DNA from 3 places in the Ruegeria sp. CDSC079 genome. Region 3 is predicted to be linked to each of the others. Evidence: riboswitches for the same ligand, from Rfam matches in the RefSeq annotation. Region 3 holds a riboswitch; each other region holds the start of a gene.

Region 1 (6,279 bases), on a different contig from region 3:
CAGATGGTACAGCTGCGCAGTACCGCCAGTGACTTTCTTAGCGGCGGCAAAACCGGCCTCATGGGTGGCATAGTCATTGGCCAACAGCAGATCGGTTTCGGTCAGGTCCTGAAGGTGAACAAAGCTGTCGGCAAGAGCAACGCGTTGGGTAATACCATCGACATCCCGTGCAATTTGCTCGCCCTCAAGCGCAAAGGAACTGGCATCCAGCCAAGCCTGACCGGCCTGTGCCCGCGCTTCGTCCGTATAGATTTCGGATAGCTGCGTCATGTTCAGGCCATAGCTGCCGGGGGCGGGGCCATAGACACGGGCGGCGGGTGCCTGCCCGGCATATGGGTTCCAGTCTGCTGCCTCGTCCCGTTCACACAATGCTCGCACTGCTTGGCCATACAGCGCAGAAAGCGTCGGGAATACATCGCGGAACAGGCCCGAGACACGCAAGGTCACGTCTAGCCGTGGACGGCTGAGATCAGTGATTGGCAGCACCTCGATACCGGAAACCCGCTCCGACCCCTTGTCCCAAACCGGTTTCACACCCAGTAGGTGAAGCGCCATGGCGAATTCTTCACCCGCAGTGCGCATCGTGGCCGAGCCCCAGAGGTCGACAATCAGCCCCTTGGGGTAATCGCCTTCTTCCTGCAGATGTCGTCGCACTAGTTCCTCGGCCAGTTTGACACCTTGGGTATAGGCCGCGCGTGTTGGAACCGAACGCGGATCGGTGGTGTAAAGATTTCGCCCTGTCGGCAGCACGTCCGAGCGCCCGCGATAGGGTGAGCCAGACGGGCCAGCCTCGATCCGTTTCCCGGCCAGTGCGTCCAAAAGTGATTGACGTTCCGCATGCGCCGAAGGCGTGGCATCAAAATTGCCGGTCACTTCGGGGACGCGGCCAAAGACGTGCAAGCCGTCGCCGAACTGGCTTTCTTTGATGTCGCAGACAAATCGGTCGATACGGGTGATCGCTTCGGCGGTACAGGTTGCCTGATTCAGACCCAGATCGCTTTCCAGACCAATGGCCTGCGCCTCATCCCGTATGTCTTCTTGTAGTCGGTCGCGGCGTTTGGGGTCCAGCCCGTCGGCGTTCGAGAATTCGTCCAGCAGGGATTCCAGCCGCACCATACGGTCCGGCGTGTCACTTGTTCGCATCGGGGGTGGGATATGGCCCAGTGTAACCGCGCCGATCCGGCGCTTGGCCTGTGCGGCCTCGCCGGGGTCATTCACGATAAAGGGGTAGATCACCGGCAGATCGCGGACCAACGCCTCAGGCCAGCAGTTTTGGGACAGGGCGACCGATTTGCCTGGCAGCCATTCCAACGTGCCATGCGCGCCGATATGGATCAGCGCGTCCGCGCCATGCCCCTTACGCAGCCAGAGATAGAAGGCAACATAGCTGTGGCGCGGGGTGCGGGACAGGTCGTGATAGTCGTCATCGCGCAGCTCGGGCGTGCCGCGTTCGGGTTGCAGCGCGATCAGCGTCTTGCCCCGGTTCAGGGCGGTAAAGTGGAAGGCACCATCGGCAAAAACCGGGTCGTCCTCAGGCTTGCCCCAAACGGATTGCAAATCCGTTTGCAACTGTTCCGGCAAGTCTGCCAGCGCGGTCTGATAGGCCGCGAGCGGCCAAGCCAGTCGCGCATCCAAAAGCGTCTCGGCTATCGGTTCGCCGGGTGCTGTATCATAGCCTTCAGCCTGCAGATCGGACAGCATCGCCTCGGCCGAGGCCAACGCATCCAGGCCAACCGCATGGGCCATCTGCCAGTCCTTGCCGGGATAAGTCGACAGCACCAACGCTGGGACCTGATCTGGCTTGGGTTTGTCGCTTAGGCGCAGCCAGCCGTCCACCCGATCAATGATCGCCTCAACCCGTTCCGGCTCGGGGCGGTGGGCAAAACGGGAGTATTCCAGATACGGGTCGCGCTTGCCCGGTTCCTTGAACGAAGCGATGCCCGCCGAAATGCGGCCATCCACCTCGGGCAGGACCACATGCATTGCGAGGTCGGCGGGGGACAGCCCGCGTTCTGCATCGACCCAGGCCTTGCGGCGTGCGGTGGACAAGGCGACCTGAAACACCGGCACATTGGCGGCGTCCAACGGGGAGGTGCCCGAGGCGCCTTTGCCCGAAAAGGATGTAGCGTTGATGATGGCCGAGGGGGCCAGCACCACGGCCTGTTCGCGCAGCCAATCGGCGGCGGCAGGGGCCTTGAGGGACTGCGCAAACAGGCCGATGGCCTGGAACCCACGGGCGCGTAGGCGGTGGATCACGGCTGCAACAGGGGCCGTGTCAGCCGAGGTCAGATAGGCACGATAGAAAGTCACCAGGATGCGCTTGGCATCACCGTCGAAGGCTGTGTCCGCAGGGATGACCCCCCGATCCGGGCACCACGCGCCGCATTCCGGGATCGTCTTGGCACCCATCACCGGCCCGGCATACAACCCCGCTGCCAGTGCCATCTGCGCCAGTGCCGCCTGCGCTGCGACCTCACCGCCTGTGTCGCAAAGATGCGCCAGCCGCCGCAGGGTTGAAACGGGCAGGGTAGAATAGTCATCCAGCCGCGTATCTTCACGTCCATCCGCAGGCAGCACAGCAACGGCAATGCCCTTGGCTTGAGCCAGTGCCAGAACCTGCTGCAAGCCATAGGACCAGTAGGGCACGCCACCGATCAGGCGGATCAGGATGCCTTTGGCGCCCTCCAGCGTCTGCTCGACATAGGTGTCGACAGAAAGCGGGTGCTTCAGCGCCGTTAGATTGGCCAGCCGCAGGGTCGGCATCCGACCTTCGGGTCCACCCCCCCGATGCCAGCCTGCCGCGAAAGCGCCAAGGTCACTGTCGGAAAAGGACAGCACCACCAGATCCGCCGGGCTCTGGCCCAGATCGGTTGGGGTCTCCGTTTCCTCTAACCCGTGGCTTTCGCGGAAGACGACGTGCATGGCTTACTCGGCAGCCTCGGTTACACCCACGAGGATATCGCGGATTTCGGCCTCTTTGATGTCGTCATGTTCGGCGATGACCACCAGACGCGAGCGGCGGTCTTCACCTGGCTCCCACGGGCGGTCGTACTGATGACGCACACGGGCCCCGACAGCCTGCACCAAAAGGCGCATGGGTTTGCCGGCAACAGCGGCATAGCCTTTTACCCGCAGGATGTTCAGTTCATTCGCCAGACGTTCGATATTGGCGACCAACTGGGCCGGATCGGTCTGTTCCGGCAGTTCAACAATGATGCTTTCGAAATCATCATGCTCGTGATCGTGGTGGCCATCGTGATGGCTGGGACGTGCCTCCATGTCATCTTCGGCAGCGGCCTCAAGCCCCAGCACAACACGTACATCCACAGCGCCTTCGGCCACTTCGACCACGGGCAGCGGGCGCGGAGCCTCTGCCGCGATGATTTCCTTGGCCTTGGCGACCCCCTCGGGGCCAGCAAGATCAGGCTTGGTCAGCAGAATGATGTCGGCGCAGGAGATCTGGTCCTCGAACACCTCGGATAGCGGCGTTTCGTGATCAATCGAGTCATCGGCCAGGCGCTGGGCATCCACCGCAGCGACATTTGGGGCAAAGCGACCGGCGGCCACAGCTTCGGCATCGGCCAGAGCAATTACGCCATCCACGGTGATTTTCGAGCGGATATCCGGCCAGTCGAACGCTTTCAGCAGCGGCTTAGGCAGGGCCAAGCCAGAGGTTTCGATCAGAATGTGATCGGGGCGCGGTTCTAGCGCCATCAGCGCCTCGATGGTCGGGATGAAATCATCTGCCACGGTGCAGCAGATGCATCCATTGGCCAATTCCATGATGTTTTCCGCCGGGCAATCGGGGATCGCGCAGGATTTGAGGATATCGCCATCGACGCCAACATCTCCAAACTCGTTGACCACAATGGCCAGGCGCTTGCCCTGCGGGTTCTGCATCAGATGACGCACCAGCGTGGTCTTTCCCGAGCCCAGAAAGCCGGTGATCACAGTGACGGGCAGTTTTTCGAGATTGCTCATATCTAAGCTCCAATCGGGGGAATGCGGGCCGCACAGTTTTTGCGGAAATGTTCAGGACGTTCGCGCCATTTAACGAGGCCATCTTGGGTCGCGAGATATTTGGTCGCGCCTTCAACAATGGTCTCGACATGATCGGTTTCATCGAGATGCTCATAGACAAAGGTCCAACGTTCGGGTCCGCCACGCAGCACAATCGAGCAGCCCTGATCGCAATTTGAAAGGCATTCTACTGCCTTCAAAGTGACGCCATCAGGAAGTTCTGCCTGCTCCAACGCCTTGTGCAGCAACGCCCCAGGACGATCTGCATCATTCTCGACGGGCAGGCCGCGGCGGCAGGTCGTGCACACCAGCAGTTCAACAGGTGTGGTCTCGGTCATGTCTCTCATCCCCCCAAATCCTCTTCGCGGGGGACGGGGTTTCATGCGGGCCACGTATTGCGACATGGGCCCGACACCGGATCACCCCGTCCGGTTTCAACTTCGGATGTTGGCAGGTCTCCCGGCTTGCGGATGTCAGAGGCTGGCCTCTGGCAGATGTCCCGCCTTCCCGGCCTGTCTGGCCAGTGGCTTTGGGCACCCTCTCCGGTCACGGTCGCGGGGGCGGCTGCGTTTGACGGATGACCGCTGACGCATTCCCTTTTCATCTGCATGTGCAGACACCAACGGATGGGACATGCGGCACGGGCAGGGGGCTTGTCAAGCGCGGCAGACGCACGGAAATCATCGAGAATGGAAAAGCGACCTGCCAATGCCTGTCAGCGGCATGTTTGGTCAGCCATATGCAAAATGACCGCAGGCGAATTTGGGCTTTGCACCTCGAAGATATCCAGACGAAAGGATTCGCGGGCCCGTCACTTCAAAGGGCATATCGCGTGGAATCGATAGAGCGGTCAAATTTACCGGCCGAGCCAGTGAGTTCACCGCCTTCTGATCAATCCGGTGCCAAGCTTCACTCAGCAAAGCACTGCTGTAGCGAGACGGCGTGTCGCAGGCTCGAAAAGCCGAATGCGAAGCAACTGTTTGAAAGTATTGGAGGCGAGTACCGGAATCGAACCGGTGTACACGGATTTGCAATCCGCTGCGTCACCACTCCGCCAACTCGCCTTTTCAAGTAATATCAAATACTTGCCGTGGTGTGACAGGCGTTTTAGCAGCTTTAATCCGGGGCGTCCAGTGGGTTCGGTCTAAATTTGACGAACTGAAAATTGGATCACCCAATCGGATCACTCTAAAATCTTCACGACAGACGAAAGTTTCCGCTTGCGGGCCGTTGCTGGTTTGCCCGGGATGTGGCACAAGCCCAGCAACCTTGGGAAATGAATGAGCGATCCAATGACAGATTTCGCAGCCCGCCGCCGCACCATGGTCGATACGCAGGTCCGGCCTTCGGACGTTACCAAGTTCCCGATCATTGATGCCATGCTGTCCGTCAAGCGCGAGAATTTTGTGCCAGACGCGCAACGCGAAGCCGCCTATGTCGAGGGTTTGATAGAACTTGAGGCTGGACGCTGCATTCTGGAACCGAGAACACTGGCCAAGATGCTGGATGTACTGAACATTACCAATGATGAGGTTGTTCTGGATATTGCTCCGGCGCTGGGATATTCGACGGCTGTTGCAGCCCATATGGCGCAGTTGGTCGTAGCGGTGGAAGCGGATGAAGCGCTAGCTGCCGAAGCGCAAACGCTGCTGATGGAGGCTGACGCGGATAATGTGGTCGTTCACGTGGGGCCGCTGGATGAGGGCGCTGCCGAGCATGGGCCTTATGACGTGGTCATGATCCAGGGCGGCGTAGAAGAGGTTCCGTCTGCATTGATTGACCAGCTTAAAGATCATGGGCGTATCGCCTGCCTGTTCATGGAAGGTGATCTTGGGACAGTCCGTATAGGCCACAAATCAGGCGATCGCGTTACATGGCGCCAGGCATTCAACGCCAGTGCACCTGTTCTGAAGGCTTTCTCGGCCGAGAGTGCATTTTCGCTATAGTCGGCGGGCAGATTTATCTGCTGCCTTGATTAGTTCAACACAAAGACGCAAACTGCCCTGAGGGCTGCGTTATTTTGATTTGAGAGGATTTCGCCATGCGTTTTGCAGCAGGAGGCAAGCTGGTCAGGACTCTGGCAGTGACTGCGGGTATTGCTCTGGGCACGTTGCCCGGTAAGGCGGTTTGGGCCGATAACCTGACTGATGCGTTCATCGGAGCTTATAATACCAGCGGTTTGCTGGAACAGAACCGGGCGCTGCTGCGGGCTGCGGACGAGGATGTGGCGATCGCGCTGTCGGCTTTGCGCCCTATTAT
Region 2 (6,279 bases), on a different contig from region 3:
CCCTCACCTGCTCGACCCGCAGCCGCGCCACCTATGGCACCGGCAGCGTCGCCGAAGCATCCGCCCTTGCCGCCGCCGGACCTGGTGCGCGGCTGATCTCACCCCGACAGATTTCAGACGACCGGCTGGCCACCTGCGCCATCGCCATCGGAGGACAGACATGACCGTTCATTTCATTGGCGCTGGACCGGGCGCCGCCGACCTGCTGACCCTGCGGGGGCGCGATATCATCGCCGCTTGCCCGGTCTGCCTGTATGCGGGTTCGCTGGTGCCAGAGGAAATTCTGGGCCATTGCCCCGACGACGCCAAGATCGTGAACACGGCGGCGATGGATCTGGATCAAATCATGGCCGAGATCGAGACCGCACATCAGGCCGGTCTGGATGTTGCGCGACTGCATTCCGGCGACCTGTCGGTCTGGTCCGCGATGGGCGAGCAGATCCGCCGCCTGAAAGAGCTGGGCATCCCGGTCAGCGTGACCCCTGGCGTGCCGTCTTTTGCCGCTGCGGCCGCATCACTGGGCACGGAACTGACCCTGCCCGGACTTGCGCAATCAGTGGTCCTGACCCGGACACCGGGACGCGCATCGTCGATGCCCGAGGGCGAAACGTTGGCGAATTTTGCCCGTACCGGGGCGACGCTGGCCATCCACCTGTCGATCGGCAATCTAGACACTGTGATCGCCGATCTGACCCCGGCCTATGGCGCCGAATGCCCGGTGGCCGTGGTCTATCGTGCCAGCTGGCCCGACGAACAGATCATCCGTGCGACGCTGGCGACGCTGAAAGACGCGCTGGACGAGAGCATCTCACGCACAGCGCTGATCATGGTGGGTCCAGCACTGGCTGGTGAAGGGTTTGACGAAAGCTGCCTGTATTCTAAGGATTACGACCGCCGGTATCGCCCGCAAAGCGCGGACAGCCCTTGGTCAACCTGGAGCCATGGTGATGACTAACCCTCCGGGTATTCTGATTTCGGCACCGTCTTCGGGGACTGGCAAGACCACCGTGATGCTGGGCCTGCTGCGTGCGCTGGCCGAGGATGGCCTGACCGTCCAACCATTCAAAAGCGGCCCTGACTATATCGACCCGGCCTTTCACCGGGCGGCGGCTGGGCGCGCCTCGTTCAATCTGGACAGCTGGGCGATGGGCGATCCTCTGCTGAACGCAATATCGGCACAGGCTGACGGCGCGGATATCGTCGTAGCCGAAGGATCGATGGGTCTGTTCGACGGTGTCGCCAAACCCGGTGAGATTGGCCATGGATCTAGCGCGGAAACTGCGCAGCGTATGGGCTGGCCTGTGGTGTTGGTTCTGGATGTCGGCGGTCAGGCGCAATCAGCTGCAGCCACGGCGCTGGGGTTTCGGATGTACAACCCCGACCTGCCCTTTGCCGGGGTAATTTTGAACCGCTGCGCCAGCCCGCGTCACGAGCGTCTGACCCGGTTGGGTATGGAACGTGCAGGCCTGCCGGTTCTGGGCGTTCTGCCACGACGCGGAGACCTGACACTTCCCGAGCGGCACTTAGGTTTGATCCAGGCGGTGGAACATCCCGATCTGGAAAGCGCCATTGTCGGCTATGCTGCGTTCCTGCGTGAACATGTCGATCTGGAGGCGATCAAGCGGGCGGCTTCCTCAAGCCCAGATAGGCCATCGTCAGCCGTGCTGCCGCGCCCTCCGGCGCAGCGGATCGCACTGGCCCGGGATGCTGCGTTTTCGTTCACCTATCCGCATTTGCTGGAAGGCTGGCGCGCGGCGGGTGCAGAAATCCTACCATTTTCACCACTGGCGAATGAAGCCCCTGCCCCGGATGCCGATCTGGTCTGGCTGCCGGGTGGGTATCCCGAGTTGCACGCAGGCACATTGGCCGCTGCCAACACCTTCCAGACTGGGCTGCGCAAACATGCCGAGACAAGACCTGTGCACGGCGAATGCGGGGGCTACATGGCGCTGGGTCAGGCGTTGATCGACAAAGACGGAGTCCAGCACGAAATGGCGGGCCTTCTGGGCCTTGTGACCTCCTATGAAAAGCGCAAGTTCAACCTGGGTTATCGCAAGGCAGAATTACTGGCCTCGATGGCCGGATTTGCCGAAGGCACAGCGCTACGCGGGCATGAGTTCCACTATTCCTCGATCATCGAACAGCCTGACGCGCCGCTGGCACGCGTGTTCGACGCCGAAGGCGCGGAAGGCCCGCAAACCGGATCGGTGCGAGGCAATGTCACTGGGACATTCTTTCATCTGATCGCCGAGGCCTCGGCATGAGTGGTTTTGTGTCCTTCATCGGTTCAGGCCCCGGCGACTCGGAATTGCTGACGCTGAAGGCGGTAGACAGGTTGCAGAAAGCTGATGCGGTGCTGTTTGACGACCTCAGCAGCGGCCCGATCCTGAGCCATGCCCGCGAGGATGCTGACCTGGTTGGTGTCGGCAAACGCGCCGGGCGCCCCTCGCCCAAGCAGGATCACGTCAGCCGCTTGTTGGTCGAATATGCACAAACCGGTCAGCATGTTGTGCGGTTGAAATCCGGTGATGGCGGCATGTTCGGCCGGCTTGAAGAAGAACTGGTGGCCCTGCAAGAGGCCGGGATCGACTATGAAATCATCCCCGGCATCCCCTCGGCGGTAGCGGCGGCGGCAGCGGCAGGCATTCCGCTGACCCGGCGACTGACCGCGCGGCGCGTGCAATTCGTCACCGGCCACGATGTCAGTGGCAAACTGCCCGAAGATCTGAACCTGGCAGCACTGGCTGATCCACAGGCTACGACCGTCGTATTTATGGGCAAGCGCACCTTTCCCCTTTTGGTTGGCGCCCTGCATTCGCACGGCCTACCGCTGGACACGCCTGCATTGATGGCCGAATCCGTCTCGACCCCCGAACAAAAGCTGCAACGCTCGACCATCGGTGCCTTGTCGCAGCAGTTGGAAACCGAGATCGGCACCGCCCCGGCCCTGATCCTGTATGGACCTCTGGCAGAGTTCGAAAATGATTGACCTGACGCTGATCGGTATTGGCACCGGCAACCCGGATCATGTGACATTTCAAGGGGCGCAGGCGATCCGTTCGGCGGACCTGATCCTGATCCCCCGCAAGGGCGAAAACAAGGCCGATCTGGCAGGGCTGCGCGAGCAGATCATCGCTCAGGTCGCGGATACTCCTCCGCAAATCGCGTATTTCGACATTCCCAAACGCCGTGCCGATGATGGCTATTTACGCGGAGTGGACGAATGGCACGACGCGATTGCATTGCGCTGGCAGGAGGCCATCGCAGCCCACCCGAAGGCCCGTCATGTGGCGCTGCTGATCTGGGGGGATCCGTCGCTGTATGACAGTTCGCTGCGAATCGCGGCACGTTTGACCCCTCAGCCAGAAACACGCGTGATTCCCGGCATCACAGCGCTGCAAGCGCTGACGGCGGCCCATGCGATTCCGATCAACGAACTGGGCGCGCCCTATATCGTCACAACTGGTCGTCGCATCCGGGACGAAGGATGGCCGGAAACCGCAGAAAACGTGGCGGTGATGCTGGATGGTGAATGTTCATTCCAAAACCTGGACATGGAAGACTTGGACATTTGGTGGGGCGCATATGTCGGCATGAAAGAGGAAATCCTGATCAAAGGCCCTTTGGCCGAGGTTGCGCAGCAGATTCTGGACCGCCGCGCCCATGCCCGTGCCGACCATGGTTGGATCATGGATATTTATTTGCTGAAAAAGCGCATAATCTGACACAATACGTCGCAAATGATGATTGCACCGCCACAGCTATAGCGGCTAAATGGGGGTGTCTGGTCCTGCCGGAGAAATCCGGATGCTAAGAGGGAATTTGGTGCGACTGCCTCGGTGGTCAACTCCAAAGCCGCCCCCGCGACTGTAAGCGGAGAGCCCCTGTTCAACCAGCCACTCCCGGTTCTCCGGGGGGAAGGCGAACAGAGGCATCGACCCGCAAGCCAGGAGACCTGCCAGGCGCAAAAACGAAACACCGGCCGTCGGGTGCGGCGGCAGAGGAGAATACAAAATGGCAACACAAACGAAAACAGCATCCGCCGCGCGTACAGGCTTTGTTCCGGTCATGTTTGCAGTGGTTCTGGGTCTGGGCCTCATTACGCTGACCGGTCACGTTCAGGCAGCGGCCCTGCATGATGCAGCGCATGACGTGCGTCACGCGACCGGCTTCCCCTGCCACTAAGACCGTGTTCAGTCGTATATTGACCAGCGCGTTGTTCGCTGGTGCTGCAGCGGGGCTGATTGCCGCCTTGCTGCAGTTGGTATTTGTGCAACCAGTATTGTTGCATGCCGAGCTTTATGAATCCGGAGAGCTGGTGCATTTCGGGGCCGAGACCGTATCGGCTCATCCCGAACTGCCGCGCATGTTCTCTGAACTGACGCGTGATGCGCTGAGTGTCATCTTTACCATGCTGACCTATACCGGCTATGCGCTGGTGATGGTTGCGCTGATGTCGGTAGCCGAAGGTCAAGGGCATCAGATTGATGGCCGGACCGGCGTTCTTTGGGGGTTGGCCGGATTTATCGCCTTCCACCTTGCACCAGGTTTCACCCTGGCGCCCGAAGTGCCGGGTGTCGCAGCAGCCGATGTCTATGCACGTCAGGTCTGGTGGTTCGCAACGGTTGCAGCAGCCCTTGTCGCCATGTGGTTGATCGCCTTTGGAGGTAACCTGATCAGCTATGTGATCGCCGCGGTACTTCTGTTGGTGCCACATCTTATCGGTGCACCCGAGCCCGATGTTTTCACCGGCCCTGTGCCGACTGAAATTGGCGCATTGTTCGCGGCACGAGCTTTTGGAATCGGTCTGGTTGCATGGGTTCTGGTTGGCGCGTTCGCTGGCTATTTCTGGCAGAAAGAAGCGCAACCTTCCGAAGCAACGGCCTGATCGCACTTCGATTGAACGCGCCGGGTGTAAACTTGGCGCGTTTCCCTATGTTTTCAAGGAAATACAATGACCCGTTCACTTGCTCTATTCGTGATCGGTCTGGTCTTTGGCGGCGGTACAGGATTTGTAATTGCTGCTGCAAACGGCGTCACATTTGATGGCCACGACCATTCTGATCCGTCTCTTCACGGAGCCTCACCCACTGAGACCATGGCCCACGATCATTCCACGGCCTTGAACCTACCGGCAGGCACAGATGCACCTACACTGGACATCGCTCTGACACAGGATCCTATGTCTGGCTGGAACCTGCATGTTATGCCAAAAAACTTTACCTTCGCACCGCAGAACGCATCGACCGCAGACATGGCAGGCGAAGGGCACGCGCATGTTTACATCAACGGAGAAAAGCTCGCCCGGCTTTACGGCAGTTGGATGCACATTGATCAGTTGCCCAAAGGTGAGGTCGAGGTTTCGGTTTCGCTGAATTCCAACAGCCATAGCCCGCTTTCGGTCGATAACGTGCCGGTTCGTGCTGCGGTTACGGTTCAGGTTGACTAAAGCGCCGGAATACGCGCACGCAAACACATCCGAAGCCGCCCGCAGGGTCGGGCGTCTTCGATCCAGCCCAGCGGGCTGTTCAGGTAAGTACGGCAAGTTTCAGCGATATCCGCAGCATCCGCCACCACATCGACACCCGAAAACACATAAGATGCGCGCCCCAGCGCCTGTATAGCCAGCGCCGTGGGTTCCGCGCAGCTGCTGAAACAGGCGTGTTCGCTCAATTCGACCTGATCCGTCAATCCAGCCCTTTTCAGTGCGTCCTTCACAGCCTGCACCTCGGCCGCCCGATCGCGTGCGGTGCCACAGGTTTTGCAGATCATCAGGCGCATCCGATCCAGACCTTTCCCTTCGTCCTGCGCCCGTTTCTGCGGCTTTAAGCGGCGCGGCGCAATCCCGAATGCACACAAGATTGTGAGTGCGACGTTCTCACATTTCTGGCAGGATTCCTGCAGACACCTTAAAAGGAAGCCTCTGGATGAAACTGCTTTGGACCGTCTTCGCCCTGCTGGCCCTGCCCGCCTGGGCCGACGAACCGCTCTCGGGATGGGCCGTGTATCCAACGGGCAAAAGCTATGATGAATTAGTCTCGGACACCAAATCGGCGGTTAAGGCAAACGGTCTGATCGTGGTCACGCAGGCCGGCCCCACCAAAGCCGCCGCCGCGCGGGGAATTACAATCCCAGGCAATCTGGTGATCGGCGCCTTCAACAATGACTATGCGGTGCGCGTGCTGGAAACCTCGGTGCGCGCAATGATCGAAGCACCGATCCGGTTTTACGTGACCGAAAACGAGGACGGCACCGCCACCCTATCCTATAAAACGCCCA
Region 3 (6,279 bases):
TCTGACCCCTGACCGATCAACCGGCGAATTTGCGGTTGGCGATTGGGTCCTTGCGGATGATCAAAACCGCATTCGGCATCTTTTGGAGCGCAAAAGCCTCTTGCAACGCCGGGCCGCAGGCACCGGTGCGCAGGTTCAGCTGATCGCGGCGAATGTGGATGTGCTGTATATCGTCAGTTCCTGCAATGCCGATTTCAATCTGGCACGGCTTGAGCGTTATCTGGCGCTGGCGCATCAGGCCGGGTGCTATCCGGTTGTTGTCCTGACCAAGGCCGACAGCTGCCCTGACCCAGAGAGCTATGCCAGTCAGGCCAGTTCGCTGGCTCGGTTTCTGACCGTTCTAACCGTCAACGCGCTGGAGGCGTCAGAGATTGATCCGATCCTGTCCTGGTGCCCTGCCGGGCAAACTGCTGCTTTGGTCGGCTCATCCGGTGTCGGCAAAACCACATTGGCGAACGCCATGACTGGTCAGGCCGGGACAACGGCGGGGATCCGCGAGGATGACGCACGGGGTCGCCACACCACGACCCATCGTGCGCTTCACCCGATGCGAAACGGGGGGTGGCTGATTGATACGCCAGGAATGCGCGCCCTGCGTTTGATGGATGCCCAAGACGGCGTGGATGAGGTTTTCTCAGACCTTCTGGAATTGGCTGCAAGATGCCGGTTCTCAGATTGCCAGCACCAGGCCGAACCCGGTTGTGCTGTGCAGGAGGCGATTGCCAATGACGTGATTGAGCCCGACCGGCTGGCGCGCTGGCACAAGCTTCGGCGCGAAGATCAGAGGAATTCCGAAACCCTCGCGCAGTCACGGGCACGTGACAAAGCCTTTGGCAAAATGGTGCGATCCGTCATGAATGACAAAAAGTCCCGCAGCAGACACTGAGCGTGACAGAAAGGCGCCTCGTCTTCAGGCAATCAACCGGGGCCAAACCGCCCGGTTTCTGCGGGCAAAAGCGCCAATATGACCGATCTCAGGCGCTCCGAATTCATTCGGAGACAACAGATGTCGCCGCGCCTTCGGCCCATACAGATCGGCAAGCCGCCAGACTGCGTCTGGCGGCACCATCTGGTCGTCCTCGAAGGCGAACAGGTCCACCGGCGTATTCGATTGCGCCCATCTCGCTTCGGGCAGAGCGTCACCGATCTGCGGCACATAATTCTGCGGCGCCGTGCACCAGCTGCGCCATTGCCAATAGACCGGGCCCGGCAAATCGGCACCGATCCCCACAGCTTTGCCCGGCAGATACCCCAGTGCATTCACTGCCAGACGCCCGTGGCCGTGCCAGAACAACCACGCCAGCCCGCGATAGGGCCAGGGATGGTCGGACAGAGTAACCAGCCCCGAACATACACAGATCATCCGGTCGATCTGATCAATGTCTGGCTGCACCGGCCCCAGCACGCCGCCAAGGGAATGACCGATGCTCCACTGCAAAGCGTCCGGGAACCGCCTGCGCATCTCAGCCCGTGCGGCGGGCATGTCGACCAAGGCCCAATCCGCCATGGTCACCTCGGAGGTTTTGAGTTTGTCGCGCAGCGAATGCCCGAAATCGCTGTAGTCATAGGTCAGACAGGCAATACCCTGTTCGGCGGCCAGCCAACGGGCAAAATGCTGGTAATATTCGCGCGGCACTGCAGTTGCGCTGTGAATCACCACGGCGACCTTCGGCTCGGTTTCAGGCAAATACAGCCGCGCCGACAGGCTGGCAGAGCCTGAGGCAAAATCAAAGTCCTTAGTCTGGACGCAGGGCGTGGTATCAAGCATGGCGCTTCCGACAAATTCTGAACTACTCGGTTCACTCAACAATCGGCCCGATTTCGACCATCGGAGTCAACACTGCATCAAGATGACCAAACGTCCGGTTTGCACCCCAACAGGTGGCTTGACTCGGGGTCTGCATAGCCGCTAGCGATGTGGTGATGGTTCTTGTCCCGGAATTGGGGCGGGATGAAAAGGGAACACGGTGCGGTCTGCCCCGGCGATGCCGGAAAGGGCCAACTCCGCGACTGCCCCCGCAACTGTAAGCGGTGAGCAATGCCGAAATACCACTGGCCCCAGGGCTGGGAAGGTCGGCAAAGCGACGACCCGCAAGTCAGGAGACCTGCCATCGTATCGAAACCGAAACTCGGGCGGGGTGTCCGGGCAGGTCGTCAGCGCGCTGTCACACCTGATCCTCACCCTTCGTCCTGCGCGCGGAGGGCGCATTATGATCTGGAAGACAAAAACACACGAATTCACCGCAACCGTCTGTCAGAGGACCGGGAAACCCTGCCCCGCCCTTGCCCGAATGGCACGCGCCATGGCCGAGGCGATGGCGACGGCAAGGCCTGCAACATCCAAAACATTCGAGGTCGAAGGTACCAGCGATCTGACCCATTGCACCGAAGGCTGCACGGCCCGTTTTCGGGCCCAATCAGAACAGATCAGGGTCTATTGCGGCACCAGCACAGACACGCCGACAGAAAAGCTGGACGCCTATGGCGACATGATGTTCGGGCCGGAGTTCATCCAGAAATCCGCTGGTTTTCTGTCAGAACCACCCTGTGCGATGCTCGACGTATCGATCCTGCCGCCGCGCAGCGACAGTATTCCGTATCAAGTGTCTGCCTGATTCAGGGAAGGGTTCGGGCCGGCAACCCGGCCCAGTCCTTTTGCGCGTCGGTTTCCACCGCGCAGGGCCGCACTGCACGCAACCGCCGAAGCGCTTGGTCAGGCGCTTCGCCGCATTCCACCATTAGCCGCATCACAACCATCCCCGAGCGTCCGCACCCACCGCGGCAATGCACCAGCACCTTGCCGCCACTGGCAAGGACATGTTGGGCGGCGGCGCTGGCTTGCGGCCAAAGCGCCTCAACCTCAGGCGTGGGGGCGCCGAAATCGGAGACCGGAAGGTGGACCCAGGCAATCCGTTCGCACTGCAGGTCCGCCTCGAATGAACGCGCGCCGGAATGCTGGAACTCATCCAGAGTAGTCATCGAGATGACCAGGTCCGGCGCCCAATCCCGGATTACTGCGAAATCCCCAGCATAATCGCCCGTGACACCCGGCAGTGGGCACAGAGCGATCTGCCCTTTGCCCAATCCAAGAGGGTGAATTGCAAAACTCTCCAACACAGCTCCTTTTCCTGCATCACCACATGGGGCTAATGCCCCTCATGATTTACCGGCTCTGATGCAACTTGCCAAAACGAAATTCCTTTTCGCGCGCGGTGGACGCGGGCGGCGGGGGTCTCTACGCTGCAAACCTGACACGAATCCAACAGAGCAGACATGACCGACACGCCCAGCCCCGCCTATCAGGTTCTCGCGCGAAAATACCGCCCGGAAACTTTTGCTGACCTCGTCGGTCAGGACGCAATGGTGCGCACGCTGAAAAACGCGTTCGAGGCCGACCGGATTGCACAAGCCTTCATCATGACTGGCATCCGCGGCACCGGTAAGACGACCACGGCCCGGATCATCGCCAAGGGCATGAACTGCATCGGTCCTGATGGGCAAGGCAAGCCCACGACCGAACCCTGCGGCCAGTGCGAACATTGCGTCGCCATCATGGAAGGCCGCCATGTCGATGTGATGGAGATGGACGCCGCCAGCCGCACCGGCGTAAATGACATCCGCGAAATCATCGACTCGGTGCGCTATCGTGCCGCCAGTGCGCGCTATAAGATCTACATTATCGACGAGGTTCACATGCTTTCGACCAGCGCGTTCAACGCGCTGCTCAAGACGTTGGAAGAACCTCCTGCGCATGTGAAGTTCATCTTTGCCACGACCGAAATCCGCAAAGTCCCGGTGACTGTTCTGTCGCGGTGCCAACGATTTGACCTGCGCCGGATCGAACCCGAGGACATGATTGGCCTGCTCAATAAGATCGCAGAGGCTGAGAAGGCACAGATCGCGGATGATGCCCTGGCGCTGATCACCCGCGCGGCCGAAGGGTCGGCGCGCGACGCAACATCACTGCTGGATCAGGCAATCAGCCATGGGGCCGGTGAAACCAGCGCCGATCAGGTGCGCGCGATGCTGGGTCTGGCCGACCGAGGCCGGGTATTGGACTTGATGGAAATGATCCTGCGAGGGGATGCAGCAAACGCGCTGACTGAATTGGGCGGGCAATATGCCGAAGGGGCCGATCCGCTATCCGTGCTGCGCGATCTGGCCGAAATCACGCACTGGGTTTCGGTTGTGAAGATCACGCCAGACGCAGCCGAGGACCCGACGGTTTCCCCTGATGAACGTGCTCGTGGTCAGCAAATGGCCGAGGCCCTGCCAATGCGCGTTTTGACCCGGATGTGGCAGATGTTGCTGAAAGCGCTGGAAGAGGTATCGGCCGCGCCAAATGCCATGATGGCTGCTGAAATGGCCGTTATCCGCCTGACCCATGTTGCCGACTTGCCCAGCCCCGAAGAGCTGATCAAGCGCCTGCAGGACAACCCGCCACCGCCTCCGAATGGTGGTCCGGGCGGTGGTATGGCCGTGCCCTCTCAGGCTCCGGTACCAGCGGCATCATCTTCTTACGTGTCCGCAACTAGCAGCCCCGCCGGCGCGCCGTCGGCCGCTCTGGCCCATGATATCCAATCGGCGCTGGCACGGTATCCGAGTTTTGACCACGTGGTTGAATTGATCCGCACCAATCGGGATGTGAAACTTCTGGTCGAGGTCGAAAACGGGGTGCGGCTGGTTTCTTACCAACCGGGGCGGATCGAATTCACCCCGACACAGAACGCACCCACAGATCTGGCAGCGAGACTGGGTTCGTCGCTGCAACGATGGACTGGCAACCGCTGGGCTGTGTCGATTGTGGCCGATGGTGAGGTTGCGACCATCGCCGAGATTCGAGACGCCGCCGAGCTGGCGTTGAAAGCAGAGGCTGAGAAACACCCATTGGTTCAGGCGGTGCTCATGCAATTTCCGAAGGCACGCATAAAGCGGATTGAAACACCGGAAGAACGTGCCGCCAAAGTGGAAACCGAGGCGCTGCCCGAGGTCGAAGACGAATGGGACCCGTTCGAGGAAGACTGAAACCGTCCCATCTGACCCAACTGGAAGCCTCCCGGGCCCAACGGGAGGAAAGGCCTTGACGACGGGCGGGAGCCAGCTCGGCCCTTGTGCCGCGCCGACCGCGCCCGTATTTAGGCGTCAAACCGGATATTAGGAGAATACCGATGCTCAAAGGACTCGGCGGCCTGGGTGACATGGCCAAGATGATGAAATCCGCGCAGGATCTACAGACCAAGATGACGGATATGCAGGAAGAGCTGAATACCATCATGGTTGTCGGCGAATCCGGTGCAGGGCTGGTCAAGGCAACAGCCACGGCCAAGGGAGAGCTGAAAGGTCTCGATATCGACCCGTCAATCTTTAACGGCGACGACAAGGAAGTGGTCGAAGATCTGATCCTGGCCGCCATCAAAGATGCTCAGGCCAAGGCCGCTGAACGGTCGCAGGCTGAGATGGCTAAGCTGACCGAAGGTATGGGCCTGCCCGCAGACATCAAGCTGCCGTTCTGATAGGCACTCCTGACGAAATACCGGCCGGGCCCAACTGCCCGGCCCTTATGCAGGAGCAAGCGCGGTGAGTTCGAACAGCGATATCGACAATCTGATCGACCTGATGGCCAAACTGCCGGGCCTCGGCCCACGTTCGGCCCGTCGCGCAGTGCTGCATCTGATCCGCAAACGCGCCCTTCTGCTGACACCGCTTGCGGACGCAATGCAACAGGTTGCCATCACTGCCCGTGAGTGCCTGAATTGCGGCAATGTAGGCACCTCGGACATCTGTGATATCTGCGATAGCGAAGTCCGCGCGACCGGAGAGCTGTGCGTCGTCGAAGACGTCGCCGACCTTTGGGCGATGGAACGCGCCGCAGTTTTCAAAGGCCGCTATCACGTGCTGGGCGGCACCTTGTCGGCGCTGGACGGGATAGGCCCGGATGAGCTGCGCATCCCCCGCCTCAAGGACCGGGTCACCGCAGAGGGGATCACCGAGGTCATTCTGGCTCTGAACGCCACCGTCGACGGCCAGACCACCGCTCATTACATCGCCGATCAGTTGGAGGGACAGGTGCGCCTGACGTCGCTGGCGCAGGGTGTGCCGATTGGCGGCGAGTTGGACTATCTGGATGACGGGACAATTACGGCGGCGCTGAGGGCGCGGAAGGAAGTATAAGTTCAATAATTGAAAAAGGCTGGGTAAGTAAGCGCACCTTGTCCATCGCCTAGACTTCTCTTAGGACTTTTCCTGAAATAGTTTTTTGGAATAGTATTTATGCAGCCC

What was found. Region 3 has a riboswitch for cobalamin ahead of AC2FIC_RS15965 (hypothetical protein). Riboswitches for the same ligand answer to the same signal wherever they lie in the genome.
Region 1: linked by a shared signal. The riboswitch ahead of AC2FIC_RS08405 (DUF1636 family protein) and the one ahead of AC2FIC_RS15965 (hypothetical protein) in region 3 are both predicted to bind cobalamin.
Region 2: linked by a shared signal. The riboswitch ahead of AC2FIC_RS08335 (CbtB domain-containing protein) and the one ahead of AC2FIC_RS15965 (hypothetical protein) in region 3 are both predicted to bind cobalamin.

Annotation. Positions count from the first base shown of each region.
Region 1 covers NZ_JBXWNT010000004.1:65,827-72,105, forward strand. Annotated here, with positions in the region: gene cobN (cobaltochelatase subunit CobN) at 1-2,922, opposite strand, end outside; gene cobW (cobalamin biosynthesis protein CobW) at 2,926-3,981, opposite strand; gene AC2FIC_RS08405 (DUF1636 family protein) at 3,984-4,358, opposite strand; cobalamin riboswitch at 4,453-4,659, opposite strand; tRNA gene AC2FIC_RS08410 (tRNA-Cys) at 5,011-5,084, opposite strand; gene AC2FIC_RS08415 (protein-L-isoaspartate O-methyltransferase family protein) at 5,313-5,966, shown strand; gene AC2FIC_RS08420 (TolC family outer membrane protein) at 6,062-6,279, shown strand, end outside.
Region 2 covers NZ_JBXWNT010000004.1:53,828-60,106, reverse strand. Annotated here, with positions in the region: gene AC2FIC_RS08360 (cobalamin biosynthesis protein) at 1-164, shown strand, start outside; gene cobM (precorrin-4 C(11)-methyltransferase) at 161-955, shown strand; gene AC2FIC_RS08350 (cobyrinic acid a,c-diamide synthase CobB) at 942-2,264, shown strand; gene cobA (uroporphyrinogen-III C-methyltransferase) at 2,261-2,989, shown strand; gene cobF (precorrin-6A synthase (deacetylating)) at 2,982-3,725, shown strand; cobalamin riboswitch at 3,769-3,977, shown strand; gene AC2FIC_RS08335 (CbtB domain-containing protein) at 4,015-4,185, shown strand; gene AC2FIC_RS08330 (CbtA family protein) at 4,190-4,888, shown strand; gene AC2FIC_RS08325 (hypothetical protein) at 4,955-5,449, shown strand; gene AC2FIC_RS08320 (DUF1636 family protein) at 5,446-5,859, opposite strand; gene AC2FIC_RS08315 (DUF302 domain-containing protein) at 5,928-6,279, shown strand, end outside.
Region 3 covers NZ_JBXWNT010000008.1:134,967-141,245, reverse strand. Annotated here, with positions in the region: gene rsgA (ribosome small subunit-dependent GTPase A) at 1-886, shown strand, start outside; gene AC2FIC_RS15970 (alpha/beta hydrolase family protein) at 911-1,768, opposite strand; cobalamin riboswitch at 1,908-2,127, shown strand; gene AC2FIC_RS15965 (hypothetical protein) at 2,211-2,615, shown strand; gene AC2FIC_RS15960 (protein-tyrosine phosphatase family protein) at 2,617-3,117, opposite strand; gene AC2FIC_RS15955 (DNA polymerase III subunit gamma/tau) at 3,274-5,025, shown strand; gene AC2FIC_RS15950 (YbaB/EbfC family nucleoid-associated protein) at 5,169-5,513, shown strand; gene recR (recombination mediator RecR) at 5,578-6,171, shown strand; gene AC2FIC_RS15940 (hypothetical protein) at 6,271-6,279, shown strand, end outside.